Leucothrix mucor DSM 2157: one gene and its partner. The protein of the gene in region 1 binds, or shares a complex with, the protein of each later gene. Links are inferred from orthologs where the notes say so. Each region holds a gene or a part of one and is shown on either strand. Other genes may lie near its edges.

Region 1 (5,652 bases):
GCACCCATATTTTTAAGCGTACTAATAAAGCGCGTTGCCAAAGTAATATCACTAACTGCAACAGCTTCGGTAATCTCAAAGCAGACCATTCTAGGATCTACGCCGGTTTTTTCCAACTCCTCCAGCACGTAGTCGAGGAAGCTCGACTCATCCAAACTTTGACCGGAGAGGTTTATCGCAAATACAGGTCGTGAATTCTTAAACTCTACCTGCGATAGCTGACGCAGCGCCTCCGAAACAACCCAGCGATCTAACTCAGGCATCATAGAGTAGTATTCAGCAACCGGAATAAATTCATCAGGTGGAATAAATTTACCATCCTCACCTGTCATTCTAATCAGCAGCTCATAATGGTGAAATGGCTGATCGAATTTATCTTCATGTAATGGATGGATTGGTTGAGCAAATAAACGGAAACTATTTTCTTTAAAGGCCTTCTTAAGATTCCAGACACCTTCCATATTGCTTTGCTCTTGGCGCATTTCAGCGCTTTCAGCACGGTAAGCAATGACTCGGTTTCCGCCGTGATTTCTGGCCGTACGGCAGGCAATGTCCGCCTCAGTCAACACACGGGCCGATGAACTGGTCTCTTTCTTAATGACTACGAAGCCACCACTCAAGGTGACCGGAAAGACCCGGGTGTTCCAGGTAAACTGAAAGTCAGCGATTTCATCACGGATCGCTTTCATTCTATTTGCCGCAGAAAACAAGGTACTTTCCCTGAACAGTATCCCGAAATCATTACTAGCCAACCGACCACCAATAGTTTCACCTTCGCCTGATACAGTCTGCTTAAGTACTCCGACAAATTTATTAATTAGCGAATCACCTGCAGCATAGCCAACGGTGTCATTGATAGTCTTAAACTGATCGATACTCACCGTCATAAACACATGACTTGAGCCGTGCTTTCTCGAATCATCAATCGATGCTTTCAGGATGGACTCAAATGCACGACGATTCAGCAGACCTGTTTGCGCATCATGGCGCTCCATGTAGCTTAACTGAGACTCAACTGCACGAGTGGCGGAGATATCATCGAAAAATAAAGCGTAGGTAGACTGCATCGGGTCGCGACTGTCTTCGACAACCGAAACCGTTACATTCATCCAAGCATTGATTGCCGACTGATAACGAACAATACAGCTTACAATCTGTGAATGATTTGCCGCACCATTGGTGTTTCGATAATTAAGGTAATTTTTTATCTCAACTTTTGTTTGCGTATTAAGCAGCTGAAATAAACCACCCGCTTGCCGCCCAAGATTCCGTCTTAATGGCGTATCAAACAAGCTTTCAGCAGCAGGGTTAAGGTAAATAACGGTATATTGACCAGACAACAGCACCACGGGAAATGGGACGATCTTCAGAATCTCCTCTTTAACCCCCAATGATTCCGGCTGAATTACCAAACCTTTAGAGTCACCAAGCCGACGCTTATACCAATACACAGCACAGGCAGCAGCTATCACAACAATGACGGCAACGAGCAATATCAGCGAATAGTCTTCTAGGAACGTCAAAATACCTTGGCAACCTGTTTATTATTATAATTTTATCTATCTTATACAGCACCCCAACTTAATCTTTGCTGTACGTGATTTTATGCACTGAAGACCTACCCAAATTACAGGCAAAAAAAAAGCCAGCATCCGAAGATGCTGGCTTTTGGCAAACTAACCAATAATGGTATTTGCTTATACTTTTTCTTTGATTCTGGCAGACTTACCGGTACGTCCACGCAGGTAGTACAGCTTAGCACGACGAACGTCACCGCTACGCTTTACTGAAATATCACCGATCTGGCTGCTGTAAGTCTGGAATACACGCTCCACACCTTCACCATAAGAGATCTTGCGAACTGTGAATGATGAATTCAAACCACGGTTGCGCTTAGCAATAACCACACCTTCAAATGCCTGCAGACGCTCACGATCGCCTTCACGCACTTTTACCTGAACGACAACAGTATCTCCAGGGCCAAACTGTGGGATTTCTTTGTTCATTTGCTCAGTTTCGAGCTGTTGAATAATGATACTCATGACTTAACCTCTGAAGTCTTTATTTCTTTCATAAAATCATCGAGCAGTTGTTTATCCTGCCCGCTCAATTCTTTTTCCTGCAATAACGCAGGTCGTCGCAATTGTGTGCGGCCTAGTGCCTGCTGGCGTCTCCATTGCTCAATAAGCTTATGGTTTCCACTCAACAAAACCTCTGGCACCTCGAGGTCTTCAATTTTTTCGGGCCTAGTGTAATGAGGGTGATCCAGTATCCCATCGCTAAATGAGTCCTGCACTGCAGATTCGGTATGCCCAAGCACCTCAGGCAACAACCGAGTCGTGCCATCAATGACGATCATCGCAGCTAATTCACCACCACTCAGAACGTAATCACCAACTGACCACTCTTCATCCACTTCAAGCGTAATAACACGCTCATCAATCCCTTCATAACGACCACAAAGCAGAATAACATTATCTACTTTTGCTAACCCTTCCAGCATTGACTGCTGCAAAGGCCTTCCTTGCGGGGTCATGTAAATCACTTTACAGTCGCCAAACTTATTTCTCTCATCACGAATTGCTCTTAATAAACAATCCGGCCGCATCACCATACCAGGTCCGCCACCATAGGGCCTATCATCTACCGTTCTGTGAACATCTTCTGCATAATCACGGGGATTAATACAGGTCATATTCATCAGACCTCGTTTTGATGCCCTACCGACAACGCCTCCGTTCACAACTGACTCCACCATTTCGGGAAACAGCGTGATTACAGAGAAATGCATGCGCTAAAAGTCCGGATCCCAGTCGACAACTATCTTTCCGGCTTCCAAGTCTACTTCTTTGACAAAATCACCTTTGACATAAGGAATAAAGCGTTCTCTCTCACCAGCAACAACCATTACATCGTTATTACCTGTTTCGAAAAGCCAATCCACTACGCCCAAGTCAACATTATCAACGGTATAAACCTTCAAGCCAACTAACTGGGACCAGTAATACTCGCCTTCGGCCAGCACTTCCAGCTGATCACGATGCACATAGATAACTGCACCAACCATAGCCTCAGCCTGGTTGCGATCAGCAATAACATCTAATTGTGCAACAATTGATTTACCCTGAACCCGGCCACGAAGCACCTTACATTCAGTTTCCTGACCATGATGTTTGAGTACCCATCGACGGTAATCCGTAATCTGGATCCTTGGCGAGGTGTGTGAAAACACTTTTACCCAACCCTGAACACCAAAGACGCCGTTAATGCTCCCCAGCTCAACAAGCTCAGCTTCTTTATCAACTGTCATTCGTTAATGTCTTTCAGTCGTCAATTATGCAGCAACTGCAGCTTTAGCAGCGTCTTTCAGCAGTGTAGCAACACGATCGCTAGGCTGTGCGCCTAAACCAATCCAATGCGCAACACGCTCTTGTTCCAGGTGCAGTCTTACTTCCTGACCACGAGCCACAGGATTAAAATAACCCAGACGCTCAATGTAACCACTGTCACGTGGCTTGCGAGAATCTGTTACTACGATGTGATAAAACGGGCGCTTCTTAGAACCGCCTCTTGCCATGCGAATTGTAACCATACTTTATATCTTCAGTCAGATGTCAGGACAGCACAAAGCATCCTGTCAGAAAAGGAAACGCGGAATTGTACTCCAATCCACGCAGAATAAAAGAGTAATTTAAATATTTTTTTGAAAAGCGCCACGAATAACTCAGGATACCGTTTATACAATTTGAACTAGAATCCTTGAACCAATCGTGACAGCATTGTCACATAACTTAAATAAACCGTAATATTACCATTAATCAATATATTTAAACCTGTATTCTCCCCCAGAGTGTCATCAGGCAAAAATAATAATAACAATACGTACGACCTAGATTACCCCCGAGGATCTTATGCATACAATTAAAATACTTGCAGCTGCAGCACTAACAATCACAATATTAAGTGCACATGCGAATGCAAATGAGTCCAGCTCCGCCGCCCCACTACAACTATCATTAGAAAGTAGCACGGTTGCTAAAAAGAGTGGCTTACCTTCTGAAACGTTTAGCGCACCAGCCAAAAAAACGGATAACGTCACCAAGCGACTCAATCAAGCAAAAGAAATACTCGGCAGCCTAGTTAGTTTCAAGTATGGCAAAGGCCAACGCCTGAAAGCTAACTTCGGCCGCACGAGCTACTCAGTGCAGTACACTAGCACCTTCTAAAGCTTACATTCCGGGGAAGCCACCGCCACCACCCATACCTGGCGGTAGCTGACCCTGCATTCCACGCATCATTTTCTTCAGACCGCCGCCAGAGAATTTCTTCATCATCTTGCTCATCTGCTTATGCTGCTTCAGCAAACGATTCACGTCCTGAATCTGCAAACCAGAACCCACTGCGATACGACGCTTGCGTGAGCCTTTAATCAAATCCGGAAAGCGACGCTCCTGAGGTGTCATTGAGTTAATAATGCCGACCATTTGCTTAACTTGCTTCGTCGTCTTTTCATCATTAACGACTGCCGCCATCTTTCCATTAACCCCGGGTAGCTTGTCGATCAAACCACTCATGCCGCCCATTTTTTCCATTTGCAGCATTTGATTGCGCAGATCTTCAAGGTCAAAACCTTTGCCTTTATTGAGCTTGCGAGCCAATTGTTGAGCTTGCTTATGGTCAACATTACGCTGCGCCTCTTCAACCAGCGACAGCACATCACCCATACCCAAAATTCGTGATGCAATACGATCAGGGTGGAAAGGCTCAAGCGCATCAATCTTCTCGCCCATTCCGATAAACTTAATCGGCTTGCCAGTGATTTGGCGTACTGACAATGCCGCACCACCGCGCGCATCACCATCTGCTTTAGTCAGAACGACACCCGTTAGCGGCAATGCATCACCGAATGCTTTAGCGGTATTCGCCGCATCCTGACCGGTCATACTGTCAACAACGAACAAAGTCTCAACCGGTGCTACCGCACGGTGAATCGCTTGAATCTCTTGCATCATCTCTGCATCGATATGCAAACGACCAGCTGTATCGACAATCAGAACATCAATGTGCTGACGTTTTGCTTCAGCCAATGCGTTATTCGCAATATCAACCGGCGACTGACCAACATCACTAGGAATAAACACCGCTTCCACTTGCGTGGCCAATGTTTCTAACTGCTTGATTGCCGCAGGACGGTAAACGTCACAACTCACCACAGCAACCGTCTTTTTCTCTCGAACTTTCAGTAGCTTTGCCAGCTTACCTGCCGTTGTCGTTTTACCCGCCCCCTGCAAACCCGCCATCAAAATAACGGCAGGTGGCTGCGCTCTTAGATCAAGCGACTCGTTCGCCTGCCCCATTGTCTCAACCAGTTCGTCATTAACGATCTTGATTAAGACCTGACCAGGAGACAAACTAGAAAGCACTTCCTGCCCAACTGCGCGCTCTTTAACTCTGGCGACGAAATCCCGTACAACGGGTAACGCGACATCCGCTTCCAGTAGCGCCATCCGCACTTCGCGCAGCGTATCCTTAATATTTTCGTCAGTTAGTCGCGCTTGACCACGTAACTTTTTGACCGTATGGGAGAGCCGTTCACTTAAATTTTCAAACATATTATTAGCACTTAGTGTAGTGTTGCAGTCATATAGGGAA
Region 2 (4,353 bases), 840 kb from region 1 along the record:
TGATCGAACCGCTAAGCGGTAAGCTCGTCTCATTAAGTGATTTTGCAGATAAGCCCTTATTGATCATGTTTACCTGCAATCACTGCCCGTTCGTGATTAACCTTCGGGAATCTTTCACAGAATTTGTGAAGCATTTTGAACAGAAGGGGTTGGCAGTGGTGGCGATTAATGCCAATGATGTAGAGCGTTTTCCCGATGACAGTCCGGAGAAAATGATTGAGGAAGTACAAGAGTACGGACTCACGTATCCTTATCTGTTTGATGAAACTCAAGCGGTCGCGAAAGCTTATCAAGCGGCATGTACGCCAGACTTCTTCCTGTTTGATGCTAATCATCACTTATATTATCGTGGGCAGTATGATGATTCACGCCCAGGTAATGGCATTAAAGCAAGTGGTGCGGATATGCGCTTTGCGGTTGAAAGCTTGCTGAATAAATTGCCTGCGCCAACTGAGCAAAAAGCCTCATTAGGTTGTGGCATAAAGTGGAAACCGGATAACGAACCCGGATACTAAACAATAGAACATTGGATAACGTGGAGGGGCAGAAAATCCACTTTATCCAAGTTTATTTGTTTTGCGAAACACGCAAACGTTATATTAATAATATAAAAACAATAACAACAAATATAAAGGTAGTCAGATGAAAGGCTCAACTCTATCCAAAGCAGCATTGTTTGCTGCACTCTCAATTACTCTGGTCGGTTGCGGTTCAGAGGAGGCGGCGGATGTCTCAAAAGTTAGTCAGGCCGAACACCAAGAGCCGGTAAAAACGGCTGCTGTTGAAGTGCAGGCGAAGCCTCGATCAGCCAAAGGCTTATCGATGTTCATGAAGCTACACAGTGAGTTTTGTGAGAAAACATTTACCTCTCGTGAAAGCCTGGTATCAGCGCTAGACAGCGATTCGCGCTTCCAGCCAGCCAAAGGCTTCATTGGCGTCTACGAGACGAAGGTAGACGGCATCAGTTACGCAGTATCGCCAGAAGTTGATGGTTGTACTACCGATGTACTGGTAAAAAATAGAAACACCGGTGAAATACTGTTTAGCTATGATCAGATGAATCAGGCATTACAGAAAGTTGGTTACCAAGAGATTGGCAAAGAGTCTGTACGAAAAGATATGGGCACTGATCAGCAGGAAGTCACCATTCTTGAGAAAACCTTTCTTTCTCCAGCGGGGGAGCAGACTAACCTGGATTTCCCATCTAATGGTCTGGATCGTTATTACATGACTCTATTCGTTAAGAAGTTTGAAGCACCGCTTCGTGAAGAGTCGATTAGCCTGAATAACTAATTCAGGCTTGCCTTAGGCAAACACAAATCGCAGACAACAAAAAGGCACCCTAAGGTGCCTTTTCTACAAGCAACGTAAGATGTAATTATCGTGCGTAACGCTTGTTGAACTTGTCTACCTGGCCTGCAGAAGTATTTACTGACTGCTTACCGGTGTAGAAAGGGTGTGATTCACTAGTGATATCCAGCTTAATAACTGGGTACTCGTTACCGTCTTCCCATGTGATCGTTTCTTTTGATGAAGCTGTAGAACGTGTCAGGAAAGTGAATCCGCTAGTCATGTCTTGAAACACAACTTCTCTGTAATCTGGGTGAATACCGGCCTTCATAGTGAAGATCCTCAAAAATTTGGTGAATAAATCTAAAGACGCGAAATTCTATCAGAGAGCGGCTTTTCATGCAAACTGCTTTTTTCGCTAAATATAGGGTAAATAAGGAAGTTTTAGCCTTTTTCCGGCTTTTTTCGGGCTCTTGGATGCGCCTTATCATACACCGATGCTAAGTGCTGATAATCAAGGTGTGTATAGATCTGGGTTGAGCTGATATCGCTGTGCCCTAAAAACTCCTGCACGGCTCTTAAATCACCGGATGACTGCAGCAAATGAGAGGCAAAACTATGTCGTAGCTTATGCGGATGAATACTCTGCGGAATGCCTTGCTTCTTTTGCCAGTGATTAATTCGCAATTGAATATTCCGGTGACCAATCCCCTTTCCTTGTTTGCTGGTAAATAGATCATTGCTTTGCTGGGCAGCATATTGCGCACGCATGTCTAACCAGTGCCTTAATGCGGTAATGGCATGGCTGCCGACTGGAACCTGACGCGCTTTGTTTCCTTTACCGACAACCATCACGCTCGCTTCATCCAGATTCACGCTGCCAATCTGCAAGCTGGCAAGTTCCGCAAGTCGTAGTCCGGAGGAATAGAACAGCTCCAAAATGGCCTTGTCGCGCACACTGATGAAGTCATCGCCCTGAATGTTCAGTAACTGGGTGACTTGTTCAATATCCAGCGTTTGAGGAAGGTGCTTAGTATCTTTGGGCGCACGAATGTCAATGGCTGGGTTGACGCTCTGCAACTTGTGCTTAATGCGGTAGTTGTAATAACTGCGTAGCGATGACAGTTTGCGTTGGATGGTCGAAGAGCTGATTCCTTGGCGATGTAGCTGGGTAATCCATTGCCGTACCTGATATTCCAACACAGCATCTAATACGACAGGTGTTTCCTGTTTTGCCAGCCATGCAGAAAACTGTAACAAATCCCGCTCATAGTTTTCTGAGGTATGCGGGGAGTAGCGACGCTCATAGCGAAGGTACTCCAGAAAATCCTGTAGTGGGTTCTCAGTGCTCAATGTGTTGTGCGATCGCTGTTGCGATTAGCTCACCGAGGAGACTTAAAAATACGGTGCCCATGCCTTTGTGAAAGCGTTCGGCTTCCAGGCTACCTAATGCCAGTAAGCCAATACTGTGATTGCCTTGCAATGGAATCAGCGCAACCGATTTGATCCGTGGACCATTTTCGCGAAACAGAAAATTTAGCTGGGTATCTTTGCAAGGGCCACAAACGGGTTTAAGCGTGCGGAACAGACCATCAAATTCTTTCATGATCGGATGGGATGTTTTTACGTGATGTAAGCCCGGTAAGTCGACTTCTGTACTGTCATGAAACAGTCGAAAAGCGACAAAGTCTGCGTTGAAATCATCGCGCAACACATCCTGCGTGGTGCTGAGTAATCCATCCAGGTTATCGGCCCGTAACAACTCCAATGTTAGGTGCTGCAAACGCTTCATGATTTGCTCATTGCTGCGTGCGGCACGAATCAACTCATCTAGCTGTTGTTCAAGGTGCTTATTTTTATCCCGTAATACGGTTGCCTGACGTTCCAACATGGACGTCGCACCGATAACTCCCTGACTAACTTTTAGCGATTCCAGCAAGTCGCTGTGGTCGATTAGAAAATCAGGGTGTTGTTGCAAATAGTCTCTGACAAGCTCGTCATTGAGTGTCGATGGAAGTACCGGTTGAGCCGAAGTATTCATATTGTTATGGTTCCATGGAATACGGTTGCGACAGGGCCTGTCATCATGACAGGGGTGTTTTCACCTGCCCAGTGAATCAGCAAATTGCCAGCCGGCAGTATAACAGTTACCGGAGTGTCTAATAAGCCTTGGAGACGGCCGGCCACGATTGCCGCACAAGCGCCGGTCCCGCAGGCCATGGTTTCCCCAGCGCCCCGCTCATAGACTCTCAGGCGCACTTGATTGCGGTCGATAATCTGCATAAACCCAGCATTCACTTGCTGCGGAAACAGTGGCATTTCCTGAAAAGCTTGGCCAATCTCCGTAACTGAAGCAGTAGCCACATCATCAACTAACATTACGGCGTGCGGATTACCCATTGAGACGGCGGCAAAGGAAATATCCTGATCGGCAAGCCGTGCTTGATAAGTCGTCTGCTGGCTGTCTTGGTTCAGGGGAATCTTCGCAGGCTCCAGTATCGGTAAGCCCATATCAACGGTAACTTGCCTATCACTTTCCAGCTTAAGCACAATCCGGCCACCGGCTGTGAGCACCGGAATTTCTGTTTTATCAGTTAAGCCCTGATCGACTACAAAGCGGGCAAAGCAACGCGCACCATTACCGCATTGCTCTACTTCGCCACCGTCCGCATTAAAAATTCGGTAGCGAAAATCACAATCTGCAACAGGAGAAGGCTCAACCATAAGCAACTGATCGCAGCCAATACCCAAATGGCGATCTGCAATTTGGCGAACCATTTCAGTACTAAGTGTAACGGGATGAGTAACAGCATTGATCACAACAAAGTCATTACCAAGGCCGTGCATTTTTGTAAATTCGAGTTGCATAGAAAGTGCCATAAGCCGCAGCAACGGCTATCTAAAAAGGGTTACGAAATTTGGTTCTATTATGCCATTAATTGGCGATAATCAATTATATATAGCATGATATAGAGTGTTTGGTATTAACGGCAACCCGAATTCATCATTACTGGCGAGCCTGTTTTTTACCGATGTGGTGATAAATATAAGATTTTACTAATG

Evidence for each region. The genes of interacting proteins can lie anywhere in the genome.
Region 2: rplS (region 1) and LEUMU_RS0117725 share a complex: the UniProt entries of both Escherichia coli proteins name them as parts of the 50S ribosomal subunit. The link is inferred for Leucothrix mucor DSM 2157 from one-to-one orthologs.

The regions. Positions count from the first base shown.
Region 1 is NZ_ATTE01000001.1:4,729,327-4,734,978, reverse strand. What follows is about bases 371-3,363. They hold rplS (50S ribosomal protein L19), read right to left. Parts: upstream 2,043-3,363; coding sequence 1,698-2,042; downstream 371-1,697. Other genes in these bases: rpsP (30S ribosomal protein S16), read right to left, coding at 3,335-3,363; rimM (ribosome maturation factor RimM), read right to left, coding at 2,795-3,310; trmD (tRNA (guanosine(37)-N1)-methyltransferase TrmD), read right to left, coding at 2,039-2,791; LEUMU_RS27290 (sensor domain-containing protein), read right to left, coding at 371-1,523. In the rest of the region: more of LEUMU_RS27290, read right to left, coding at 1-370; more of rpsP, read right to left, coding at 3,364-3,592; LEUMU_RS0121645 (hypothetical protein), read left to right, coding at 3,912-4,226; ffh (signal recognition particle protein), read right to left, coding at 4,230-5,612. UniProt on the Escherichia coli protein: This protein is located at the 30S-50S ribosomal subunit interface and may play a role in the structure and function of the aminoacyl-tRNA binding site.
Region 2 is NZ_ATTE01000001.1:3,889,235-3,893,587, reverse strand. Bases 1-2,733 are described here. They hold LEUMU_RS0117725 (type B 50S ribosomal protein L31), read right to left. Parts: upstream 1,622-2,733; coding sequence 1,379-1,621; downstream 1-1,378. Other genes in these bases: LEUMU_RS0117715 (DUF484 family protein), read right to left, coding at 2,633-2,733; xerC (tyrosine recombinase XerC), read right to left, coding at 1,735-2,643; LEUMU_RS0117730 (hypothetical protein), read left to right, coding at 643-1,293; LEUMU_RS0117735 (thioredoxin family protein), read left to right, coding at 1-515. Also shown: more of LEUMU_RS0117715, read right to left, coding at 2,734-3,331; dapF (diaminopimelate epimerase), read right to left, coding at 3,328-4,158.